Acuticoccus sediminis: one gene and its partners. The protein of the gene in region 3 interacts with the protein of the main gene of each other region in a pairwise test. Links are inferred from orthologs where the notes say so. Each region holds a gene or a part of one and is shown on either strand. Other genes may lie near its edges.

Region 1 (3,114 bases), 480 kb from region 3 along the record:
CGTCGAGCGCCGAGATCGTGCCGCCGAGGACATGGTAGCGGGCGCGCAGGGCGCTGGCGCGTTCCAGCGCCCACAGGTCGGCGACGTCCTCCACCACGATGAGCGTCGCCGGATCCCGCGACGCGTCGGCGCAGACGGTGCAGGGGTCGGAGGTGTCGACGTTCCCGCAGACGCTGCACACGGTGACGCGCTCGCCGACTTCCGCGAGGGCGGCGGCGAGAGGGTGCAGCAGCGCCTCGCGCTTCTTCACCATGTGGAGCGCGGCGCGTCGGGCCGAGCGTGGGCCGAGGCCCGGAAGCTTCGCCAGAAGCGCGATCAGCCGCTCGATTTCGGGACCGGCGATCGCCACGGGCCGGTCAGCCTCCGAACGGGAGCTTCATGCCGGGGGGCAGGCCGAGGTCGCCCATCAGGCTCTGCGTGCGCTCCTGGACGAGGACCTGGACCTTAGCCTGGGCGTCCGAGACGGCGGCCATGACGAGGTCCTCGACGATTTCCTTCTCTTCCGGCTTCATGAGGTCCGGGTCGATGGAGAGCGAGGTGAGCACCATGGCGCCGTTCATGGTCGCCTTGACGGAGCCCGCGCCCGATTCGCCGTGAGCCTCGATGGTCTTCAGCTCGTCCTGAAGATCGCCCATGCGGCTCTGCAGCTCGCGGGCCTTGCCCATCATCTTGAATAGATCCATGCCTTCTCCTCTCACCCCTTGCGGTCGCGCGCCTGTTCGACCGGCGGTTCCGCTCCCTGGGTAGTCTCACGTACTTCAACGATTTCCGCATCGCTGAAGCGCTCTAATATCGCCTTAACCAGCGGGTCGTCCCCCGCCTCGGCCTTCAGCCGGATCTGTTCCGCGGTCCTGACCTCGTGGATGGTCGGGGCGGTCGAGCCGTCGCTGACCGAGACGATCCAGCGTGCGCCGGTGATCTCGGTGAGCTTCTGGCCGAGCTGGCCGGCGGACGCGGCGTTGGCGTTCTCGGTCAGCGAGACCTCGATCCGGCCGGGCGCGAACGATTTCAGCCGCATGTGCTGCTCGACCGCCTGCTTCAGGATCAGCGAGTGCGAGCCCATCAGCGCGGCCACGTCGGCGAAGTTCTGCGGCTGCTGCGGCGGGGCGCTGGCGACGGTGTCACGCGCCGGGGTGCGCGGGACGCCGGGGGCGCGCGCCGGCGGGCCGCCCGGCGCCTGCGGGGCGTCGCTGAGCGGCAGCCTGTCCGGGTCCGGCAGGCTCGCCATGTAGGTGAGGCGGATGAGGACCATCTCGGCCGCCATCAGCGGCTTGGGCGCGGACTGCACCTCCTGGATGCCGGTCAGGAGCGCCTGCCACATGCGCGACAGCGCCGCCATGCCGAGCCCGGCGGCGAACTCGACGGAGCGCTCGCGAACCTCCTGCGGCTCGCCGGGGTCGGGCTCGCCGTTGGTCACCTTGAGGCGCGTCACCTGATGGGTGAAGGCGGCGAGGTCCGAGAGGATGACGGCGGGGTCGGCGCCGACCTCGTACTGCGCGGCGAGCTCGGCCAGCGCGCCTGCGGGGTCGCCCTTCATGATGAGCTCGAAGAGGTCGACGATGCGCGTCCGGTCGGCGAGGCCCAGCATGTCGCGCAGGCTCTCGGCCGAGATGACGCCGCCGCCGTGGCTGATCGCCTGGTCCATCAGCGACAGCGAATCGCGCACCGAGCCTTCCGCCGCGCGCGCGATCAGCCGCAGCGCCTCGTCCTCGGCGGTGATGCCCTCCCTGACGGCGACGGACTTCAGGTGCCCGGTCAGTTCGCCGGCCTCGATGCGCCGCAGGTCGAACCGCTGGCAGCGCGACAGGACCGTGACCGGGACCTTGCGGATCTCGGTCGTGGCGAAGATGAACTTCACGTGCTCGGGCGGCTCTTCCAGCGTCTTCAGCAGGCCGTTGAAGGCCGCCGTCGACAGCATGTGCACCTCGTCGATGATGTACACCTTGTAGAGCGCCGAGACGGGCTTGTAGCGCGCCGCGTCGGTGATCTCGCGGATGTCGTTGATCGAGGTGTGGGAGGCGGCGTCCATCTCGATGACGTCGACGTGCCGGCCTTCCATGATGGCCTTGCAGTGGTCGCCGAACTCGGTGAACTCCACTGTCGGGCGGCGCGTGCCGTCTTTCTCGTAGTTGAGGGCGCGGGCGAGGATGCGGGCGGTGGTCGTCTTGCCGACGCCGCGGACGCCCGTCAGCATCCACGCCTGCGGGATGCGGTCGTGGGCGAAGGCGTTCCTGAGGGTGCGGACCATCGGCGCCTGGCCGATCAGCTCGCCGAAGTGTGTGGGGCGGTACTTGCGCGCCAGAACCGTATAGGGCGTAGCGGACGGTGCGGTGCTGTCGGACAAATTCTCCGGCCCTCATCTCCGACCGCGGGTGATCGCGGACACGCGGGGCACATGCCTGCGGTGCCCCTATAGCGCGCGAGGCCCCTTGGCGCGCGGGTGAGGGGGGAAGTAGGAGGCCGGCGAATGACCCGGACCGGATTCGTTAGGGCTGCTTCGTTCCCGACCTGACCCGGTTGGCGAGTGGCCCGTCCACCGCCGACCTCCCAATTCCCTATATCAGGACCATCCGCCCTGTTGGCAAGGCCGGATCTCGACGATCTCACCGCCGGCCGCCTCGGCATCCGCAGGATCGTGGCTCACCATGACGACGGGCAGCCCGTCCTGCCGCGCCAGATCGAAGACGATCCCCCGCACCTGCGCCCGAAGCGCCGGGTCGAGGGCCGAGAACGGCTCGTCGAGGAGGAGCGCGCGCGGTGCGGAGGCGAGGGTGCGTGCCAATGCCACACGGCTTTTCTGGCCTCCGGACAGCGTGTCCGGATCGCGCGCGGCCGCGTCCGCCATGCCGACGCGGGCAAGGTTCGCCTCGGCCCGGGCGCGGCGCTCGTTTCGCCCCAGGCGGTGCCCGTTGTCGCGGCGCGGCACTGCGAAGAGGACATTCTGCAGGACCGACATGTGCGGGTAGAGGAGCGCGTCCTGGAACATCAGCCCCATCCGGCGCCTCTCCGGCGGGAGCGTCGAAAGGTCCTCCCCGTCGAGCCGGACGGTGCCGGAGACGGTGAACGGCCGCTCCAGCAGGCCGGCGATCGCCAGGAGGAGGGTGGACTTGCCCG
Region 2 (4,147 bases), on a different replicon or contig from region 3:
ACGTGCAGCAGCACGCTTAGCGATCGGTCCCTAGAGCACATTCCGCGAACGGGCTCCAGAACTTGAATGTCGCATTCGCCGGGGAGGGGGGCAGGATCCACACTTCCTGAGGCGAGCTTATAGCAGCCGATCCCCGCGCGGCCTACCGGGGCGGCGCATCTCAGTGTTGCGACGCACCATCCGGCCGGAAGGTGTGGGATCCCTGCCGCGCCGGCCCTCGCGACGGCGCGAGCGGATGCCGCCCGTTATCGCGGCCAGCGCGGGGCCCGGCGTAGGATGCAGAGGAGCCGGGTGCTCAGGCGTAGGCGACGTCGACCACGCCGGGTATCGACTTGATGGCGTTGGCGACCGATCGCGAGACGGCGCGCGGCTCCCGCAGGGCCATCTCCACCTCGCGGCCGCCGCCCTGGGTGAGGGCGACTAGCTTCACCGTGCACATCCCCTGATGACCGATCAGCCGCTCGATCGAGGTGATGACGTCGGCGCGGTCGAGGAAGACGGTGAGCGTCGTCGACTGCTTGGCGGCCAGCTTCTCCAGCGGCTCCACGTGGCCGATGCGGATCGAGATGCCTTCCTCCTCCTCCCGCGCGGTCACGGAAAGGAGGACGCAGCTCCCCGGCTCGAGCTTCTCCCGGTACGCGTCGAGCGTGTCGGAGAAGGCGATCGCCTCGTACTGGCCGGACGGGTCGGAGAGGGCGAGGATCCCCATCCGGTTGCCGCTCTTGGTGCGGCGCTCCTGCCGTGAGACGACAACGCCGGCGATCTTCGCCCCCTCTCCCCGGCGCACGGCGGCCGGGAAGTCGCGCCACTGCGGCACGCCGGCCTTCTCCAGCGCCTCGCGGTAGTCGTCGAGCGGGTGCGCGGAGAGGTAGAAGCCGATGGCGTCGAGCTCGCGCTTCAGCCGCTCGTGCGGGGTCCAGACCGCATTGGTGGGCAGGCGGATGTCCTCCGCCGCGCTGGCGCCGAAGAAGTCGTTCTGGCCGACCGCCGCGCCGGAGGCGACGCGGTTGGCAACGCCCAGCACCTGTTCCAGACCCGCCGAGAGGCTGCCCCGGTCCGGCACCCAGACGTCGAAGGTGCCGGCCGCGACGAGCGCCTCCATGGAGCGCTTGGGCGCGGCCTTCGGGTCGAGGCGGTTCGCGAAGTCCGAGAGGTCCTTGTACGGCGCCTTGGCGCGCGTCTCCTCGATGTGGTGCACGAGGGGCCAGCCGACGCCCTTGATGGCGCCGAGGCCGTAGACGATATCACCCTTCTCCACCGAGAACTCGCCCTTCGACTTCTCGATGGAGGGTGGCAGCACCTTTATGCCCATGCGCTGCGCCTCGCCCCGGAAGTCGGCGAGCTTGTCGGTGTTGCCCATGTCGAGGGTCATCGACGCGGCGAGGAACTCCGACGGGTAGTGCGTCTTCAGGTAGGCCGTATGGTAGGCGACGAGGGCGTAGGCGGCGGCGTGGGACTTGTTGAACCCGTAGTTCGCGAACTTGGCGACGAGGTCGAAGATGCGGTTCGCGTCGGCCGCCCTGGTGCCGTCCTTCACCGCGCCGTCGACGAAGCGGTCGCGCTGCACCGCCATTTCGGCGGCGATCTTCTTGCCCATGGCGCGGCGCAGCAGGTCGGCTTCGCCGAGCGAGTAGCCCGACAGGACCTGCGCGATCTGCATCACCTGCTCCTGGTAGATGATGATGCCGTAGGTCTCTTTCAGGATCGGCTCGAGCTTGGGGTGGAGGTAGTCCGGCTCCTCCAGCCCCTGCTTGCGGCGGTTGTAGCTCGGGATGTTGTCCATCGGGCCCGGGCGGTAGAGCGCCACGATGGCGATGATGTCCTCGAACCGGTCGGGCTTCATGCCGACCAGCGCCTTCCTCATGCCCTGACTTTCCAGCTGGAAAACGCCGGCGGTCTCGCCCCTCGCGAGCAGCTCGTAGGTGGGGCCGTCGTCCAGCGGCAGGGTATCGAGGTCGATCTCGTCCGGGATCAGGGCGATTGCGCGCTCGATGGTGGTGAGCGTCTTGAGGCCAAGGAAGTCGAACTTCACCAGGCCGCCCGATTCCACCCATTTCATGTTGTACTGGGTGACGGGGAGGTCGGACCGCGGGTCGCGGTAGAGGGGGACGATCTCCTCCAGCGGCCGGTCGCCGATGACGATGCCGGCGGCGTGGGTGGAGGCGTGGCGGTAGAGCCCCTCGAGCTTCAGCGCCATCTGCAGCAGGCGGTCGATCTCGCCGTCCTGCGCCTTCGCCTCCTGCAGCTTCGATTCCTGCTCCAGCGCCTGGCCGAGGGTGATCGGGTTGGCAGGGTTGGAGGGGACGAGCTTGGCGAGCTGGTCGACCTTGCCGTACGGCATGTCGAGCACGCGGCCGACGTCGCGCACCACGGCGCGGGCCTGGAGGGTCCCGAAGGTGATGATCTGCGCCACCCGGTCCGGGCCGTAGCGCTCCTGGACGTAGTGGATGACCCGGTCGCGCTTCTCCTGGCAGAAGTCGACGTCGAAGTCCGGCATCGAGACGCGTTCCGGGTTGAGGAAGCGCTCGAACAGGAGGTCGAAGCGGAGCGGGTCGAGGTCGGTGATCGTCAGCGCGTAGGCGACGAGCGAGCCGGCGCCCGAGCCGCGGCCCGGCCCCACGGCGACGTCGTGCGCCTTCGCCCACTGGATGAAGTCGGCGACGATGAGGAAGTAGCCGGGGAACTTCATCCGGCAGATGATGCCGAGCTCGTGCTCCAGGCGGTGCTCGTACGCCTCGCGGTCGACGCCGGGCGCCATGCCGCGCGTGGCGAAGCGCCGTTCTAGGCCGTCTTTCGCCATCTGGGTGAGCCGCTCGGCCTCGGCCTCCAGCTCCTGCTCCTCGGTCTTGTCCTCCGGCGGCAGGCCCTGGGCCTTGCGCTCGGCGGCGATGAAGCGCGGCAGCATCGGCGGGCACTTCTTTACCCGGAAGTGGGAGCGCATGGCGATCTCGACCGTCGAGGCGATCGCCTCCGGGAGGTCGCTGAAGAGGGCCTCCATCTCGCCCTGGGTCTTGAAATAGTGTTCCGGCGTCAGGCGCCGCCGGTCGTCGTCGGCGAGGCGGCGGCCTTCGGCGATGGCGATCAGCGCGTCGTGCGCCTCGTAGTCGTCGCGCTTGGCGAAGTAGACCTCGTTGGTGGCGACGAGGGGAACGCCCCTGTCGTAGGCGAGGCCCACGGCGAACGCCTCGAACGTGTTCTCCGCCGTCGTCCCGTGGCGCTGGAGCTCACAATAGAAACGATCTCCGAACGTTTCGCGAAGTTCGTCGAACAGCGCGGCGGCGCCGTCGGTCTCGCCGAGCTCGAGCGTCTTGCCGACGGGACCGTCGGTCCAGCCGGAGAGGGCGATGATGCCGTCGGCGTAGGGGGCGAGGCCGTCGACCGGGACGGCGACGGTCTCGCCGTCCGACTTCAGGTAGGCGTGGCTGATCAGCCGCTGCAGGTTGGCGAAGCTGTCCGGGCAGGTGGCGATCAGGGGCATGCGGGCGATGGGCGTGATCCGCCGGCCACCCTGGATCCGCTCGGCGAGGCGGATGGGGACGGTGCAGGCGATGAGGGGCTGCACGCCCTCGCCATACGCCTTTTCCGAAAACTCCAATGCGCCGAAGAGATTGGCCGTGTCGCTGACGGCGACGGCGGGCTGATTGTCCGCCGCTGCAAGCGACACGATCTTCTTGAGGTGCAGCGCGCCTTCCAGGAGAGAGTAGGCCGAGTGGACCCTCAGATGGACGAACATGACGCGCCTCCCAGATACCGGCGCTCACCTTAGCGCCGGATCGGTCCGATGGGATCACACGAGGGGGACCTGCATTCCGTCAATCCACAGAATGAGGGCGACGACGAAGGCCGAACAGGAAACGAACGCACCACAATCGAGAAAGAACCGCTGCATCACTGACCTCTCTTTGTTCTCATTGGAACGTAGTAGAATGTTCCGAGAACATCAAGCGTGATTCGCGAGAAACTTATTCGACAGATAGCGTCAATTATAGCGCGACGATTCGGCCTTCCTTCAGGGTTACCGTGCGGTCGAGCTGGCTCGCGAGGGCCTGGTTGTGGGTCGCGACCAGCGCGGACAGGCCGGTGTCCCGGCTGAGCGACAGGAACGCGTCGCGAACAGTCTCGGCCGTCGCCTGGTCGAGGTTGCCGG
Region 3 (3,098 bases):
ACGTCTGCCGGTCGAAATCACAATCGCGCGTTCCCATATTTAACCGACGAAAAGGGAAATGCTTGTGATCCGAACCGTCCTATTCGCAATTTTGCTCATCATCCCGATCGCGGAGATCGCCGTCTTTTTGACGGTCGGTAGCATCATCGGCGTCCTGCCGACGCTGCTGATCATCGTTCTGACAGCAATCCTCGGTGCCGCACTATTGAAGCGGCAGGGTCTTTCGGCCTTCGCAAAACTGCAGGAGGACGTGCGCGCCGGCCGCGTTCCGACGGCCGCCATCGGTGAAACCATCACCGTCGCCATTGCAGGCATGCTGCTTCTGACCCCGGGGTTCATCACCGACACCATCGGCTTCCTGCTCTTCGTGCCCTCGGTCCGAAGCTGGCTCTGGAAGCAGATCTCCGGCTCGGTGCAGATCCATAGCGCCGGCGGCACGACCGGCGGGATGGGACCGGGCGGCGGGCCGCGCCGCACCGGCGGACCGCCGCCGGTCATCGACCTCGAGTCGAGCGAGGTGCGCCCCGACCCGACGACACCCTGGCGCGAAGAGCAGCGCTGACCGGCAAGCGCCGCGTTCCGGCCCGTGCCGGGGCGCGCCGCGCCGTTGCCACCCCGCGTCATATTCGCGCTCCCGTCATGGCATTGGGCCTAGGATTGTCCTGGCCAAAATGTTAGCCCGCGCCAGAACTCAAACACGTTCACGAACGGACTCACCATGACTGACGCCACCACCGGCGCGCCAGAAGGACAGGTTCAACCCTCGGTTCGCGTTCTCGCGCAGTACGTCAAAGACCTGTCGTTCGAGAATCCCCGGGCGCCTGCCTCGCTCCAGACCCGCGATGCCAACCCGAAGATCAACATCGCCGTCAACGTCGCCGCCAAGCCGCTCGCCGAGAACGACTTTGAAGTGACGCTGACCCTCGACGCCAAGGCGGGCGAAGAGAACGATATCGCCTTCCAGACCGAGCTGCAGTACGCGGGCGTCATCCGCGTCGCCGGCATGAAGCCGGAGCACGTCCAGCCGTTCCTGCTGATCGAGGGTCCGCGTCTGCTCTTCCCGTTCGCGCGGCAGATCGTGGCCGAGGCGGTCCGCAACGGCGGCTTCCCGCCGCTGATGATCGACCCGATCGACTTCGTGGCGCTCTACCGCCGCAACCTTGAGCGGGCGCAGCAGCAGCACAACGCGACGCCGGTCACCAACTGACCCCTACTCCGCCGCAATCGGCGCGGCACCGTCGGTCTGGGCCGTCAGCTTGGCCCAGATCGAATCCGAGAAGGTCGCCATGAACTCGGCATGGGCGACGCGCTCCGCCTCGGTGAGGCGCGGCGCGAGCGGCACCGGCCGCGGCTTGTGGCGGACCGGGCCGGACGACTGGTCCGCGCCGCTACCCGACCCGGCGAGGACGAAGGTCGCCTGCCGGCCGCCGGTGAGCTCCAGGTAGACCTCGGCGAGAAGCTCGGCGTCGAGGAGCGCGCCGTGCTTGGTCCGGCGCGAGGAATCGATGCCGTAGCGCGAGCAGAGCGCGTCCAGCGAGTTGGCGCCGCCGTGCTTGCGGCGGGCGATCGACAGCGTGTCGACCACCTGATGCGGTGCGATCTCGACCTTGCCGCAGCGCCGCAGCTCGTGGTTGAGGAAGTTGACGTCGAACGAGGCGTTGTGGGCGACCAGCTTGTCGCTGCCGAGGAAGGCGCAGAAGTCGTCGACGATGTGCGCGAACACCGGTTTGTCGGCCAGGAAAGCGCTTGAGATCCCGTGGACGCGGAACGCCTCCTCCGGCATGTCGCGTTCGGGGTTGATGTAGACGTGGAAGACGTTGCCGGTCGGGATCGCGTTCAGCACCTCGACCGCGCCGATCTCGACGACGCGGTCGCCGGTGGCAGGGTCGAGCCCCGTGGTTTCCGTGTCGAGAACGATCTCGCGCAACGCTGGCCTCCTGGAGTATGTCGCGGAGAATGCCACAGCCGGCCGCGGATTTCACCGCCGGCGGGGCGATTTCCAGAGGCGGCTCAGCCGAGCGCCATCAGCGCCTTGCGTGCCGCGGCGACCTGCCGGGCCGCATCCTCGACGCAGCTCCCCGTGTCGATGACGAAGTGGGCGCCGGCGCGCTTCTCGGCATCCGGGGTCTGCTTGGCGAGGATCGCCTTGAAGGCGGCCTCGGTCATGCCGGGCCGGGCGAGGACGCGCGTGCGCTGCACGTCGGCCGGCGCGCTGACCACGACGACGGCGTCGACGCTCCTGTTCCGGCCGGTCTCGAAGAGTAGCGGTACGTCGAGGACCGCGAGGCGCGCGCGGCCCTCGCGCGCCGCCGCGAGGAACGCGTCCTGCTCCGCCCGCACGAGCGGGTGGACGATGGCCTCCAGGCGCGCCATCGCGTGCGGGTCGCCGAGCACCATCTCGCGCAGCACCGCGCGGTCGATGGCGCCGTCGAAGATGGTGCCGGGAAACGCCGCGCCCACCGGCTCCACCGCAGCGCCGCCGGCCGCGTAGAGGCGGTGGACGGCGGCATCGGAATCGTAGACCGGGTCGCCGGCGGCCCGGAACAGGGCAGCCGTGGTGGACTTGCCCATGCCGATCGAGCCGGTGAGGCCGACCGTCCTCATCGCTCCGGACTCATAATGTGGCGATCACCTTGGACCGGAGCGCCTCGTCGACCTCCGGCGTTTGTCCGAACCATTTCTCAAATCCCACGGTCGCCTGATGGAGCAGCATGCCGAGGCCGTCGACCGTCGCAAGCCCCCTCGCCTCCGCCTGCTTCAGCAGCGGCGTATTGAGAGGGTTGTAGACGATGTCGGAGACGACCGCGTGCGCCGGGAGCGGCGAAAGGTCGATCTCGAGCGGCGACGAGCCTTCCATGCCGAGCGAGGTCGTGTTCACCAGGAGGTCGACGTGCGGCAGTTCCCGGGGGATCGCGGACCACAGGACCGCCTCGCCGCCGACGCGCGCGGCCAGCGTCTCCGCCCGCTGCGCCCGCCGGTTGGCGATCCTGATGGAGACGCCCGCGGTCGCCAGCGCGTCGGTCACGGCGATGGCAGCGCCGCCGGCACCGATGACGAGCGCGGTCTTCGCACTGCGCCAGGACGGGGCCTGCTCGTCG

The links.
Region 1: the proteins of dnaQ (region 3) and DLJ53_RS04440 interact in binary tests that used the Escherichia coli proteins (3 or more experiments, as listed by UniProt). The link is inferred for Acuticoccus sediminis from one-to-one orthologs.
Region 2: the proteins of dnaQ (region 3) and dnaE interact in binary tests that used the Escherichia coli proteins (3 or more experiments, as listed by UniProt). The link is inferred for Acuticoccus sediminis from one-to-one orthologs.

What each region holds. Positions count from the first base shown.
Region 1 is NZ_QHHQ01000001.1:1,042,898-1,046,011, forward strand. The notes cover bases 20-2,986. They hold DLJ53_RS04440 (DNA polymerase III subunit gamma/tau), read right to left. Parts: upstream 2,345-2,986; coding sequence 695-2,344; downstream 20-694. Other genes in these bases: recR (recombination mediator RecR), read right to left, coding at 20-349; DLJ53_RS04435 (YbaB/EbfC family nucleoid-associated protein), read right to left, coding at 357-683; DLJ53_RS04450 (ATP-binding cassette domain-containing protein), read right to left, coding at 2,561-2,986. Also shown: more of recR, read right to left, coding at 1-19; more of DLJ53_RS04450, read right to left, coding at 2,987-3,114. UniProt on the Escherichia coli protein: Part of the beta sliding clamp loading complex, which hydrolyzes ATP to load the beta clamp onto primed DNA to form the DNA replication pre-initiation complex.
Region 2 is NZ_QHHQ01000008.1:91,191-95,337, forward strand. What follows is about bases 96-4,095. They hold dnaE (DNA polymerase III subunit alpha), read right to left. Parts: upstream 3,734-4,095; coding sequence 296-3,733; downstream 96-295. Other genes in these bases: DLJ53_RS28010 (ABC transporter ATP-binding protein), read right to left, coding at 3,984-4,095. In the rest of the region: more of DLJ53_RS28010, read right to left, coding at 4,096-4,147. UniProt on the Escherichia coli protein: DNA polymerase III is a complex, multichain enzyme responsible for most of the replicative synthesis in bacteria. This DNA polymerase also exhibits 3' to 5' exonuclease activity. The alpha chain is the DNA polymerase catalytic subunit.
Region 3 is NZ_QHHQ01000001.1:567,379-570,476, forward strand. What follows is about bases 70-3,020. They hold dnaQ (DNA polymerase III subunit epsilon), read right to left. Parts: upstream 1,928-3,020; coding sequence 1,211-1,927; downstream 70-1,210. Other genes in these bases: DLJ53_RS02435 (FxsA family protein), read left to right, coding at 70-562; secB (protein-export chaperone SecB), read left to right, coding at 719-1,207; coaE (dephospho-CoA kinase), read right to left, coding at 2,011-2,604; DLJ53_RS02455 (shikimate dehydrogenase), read right to left, coding at 2,615-3,020. Also shown: more of DLJ53_RS02435, read left to right, coding at 59-69; more of DLJ53_RS02455, read right to left, coding at 3,021-3,098. UniProt on the Escherichia coli protein: DNA polymerase III is a complex, multichain enzyme responsible for most of the replicative synthesis in bacteria. The epsilon subunit contain the editing function and is a proofreading 3'-5' exonuclease.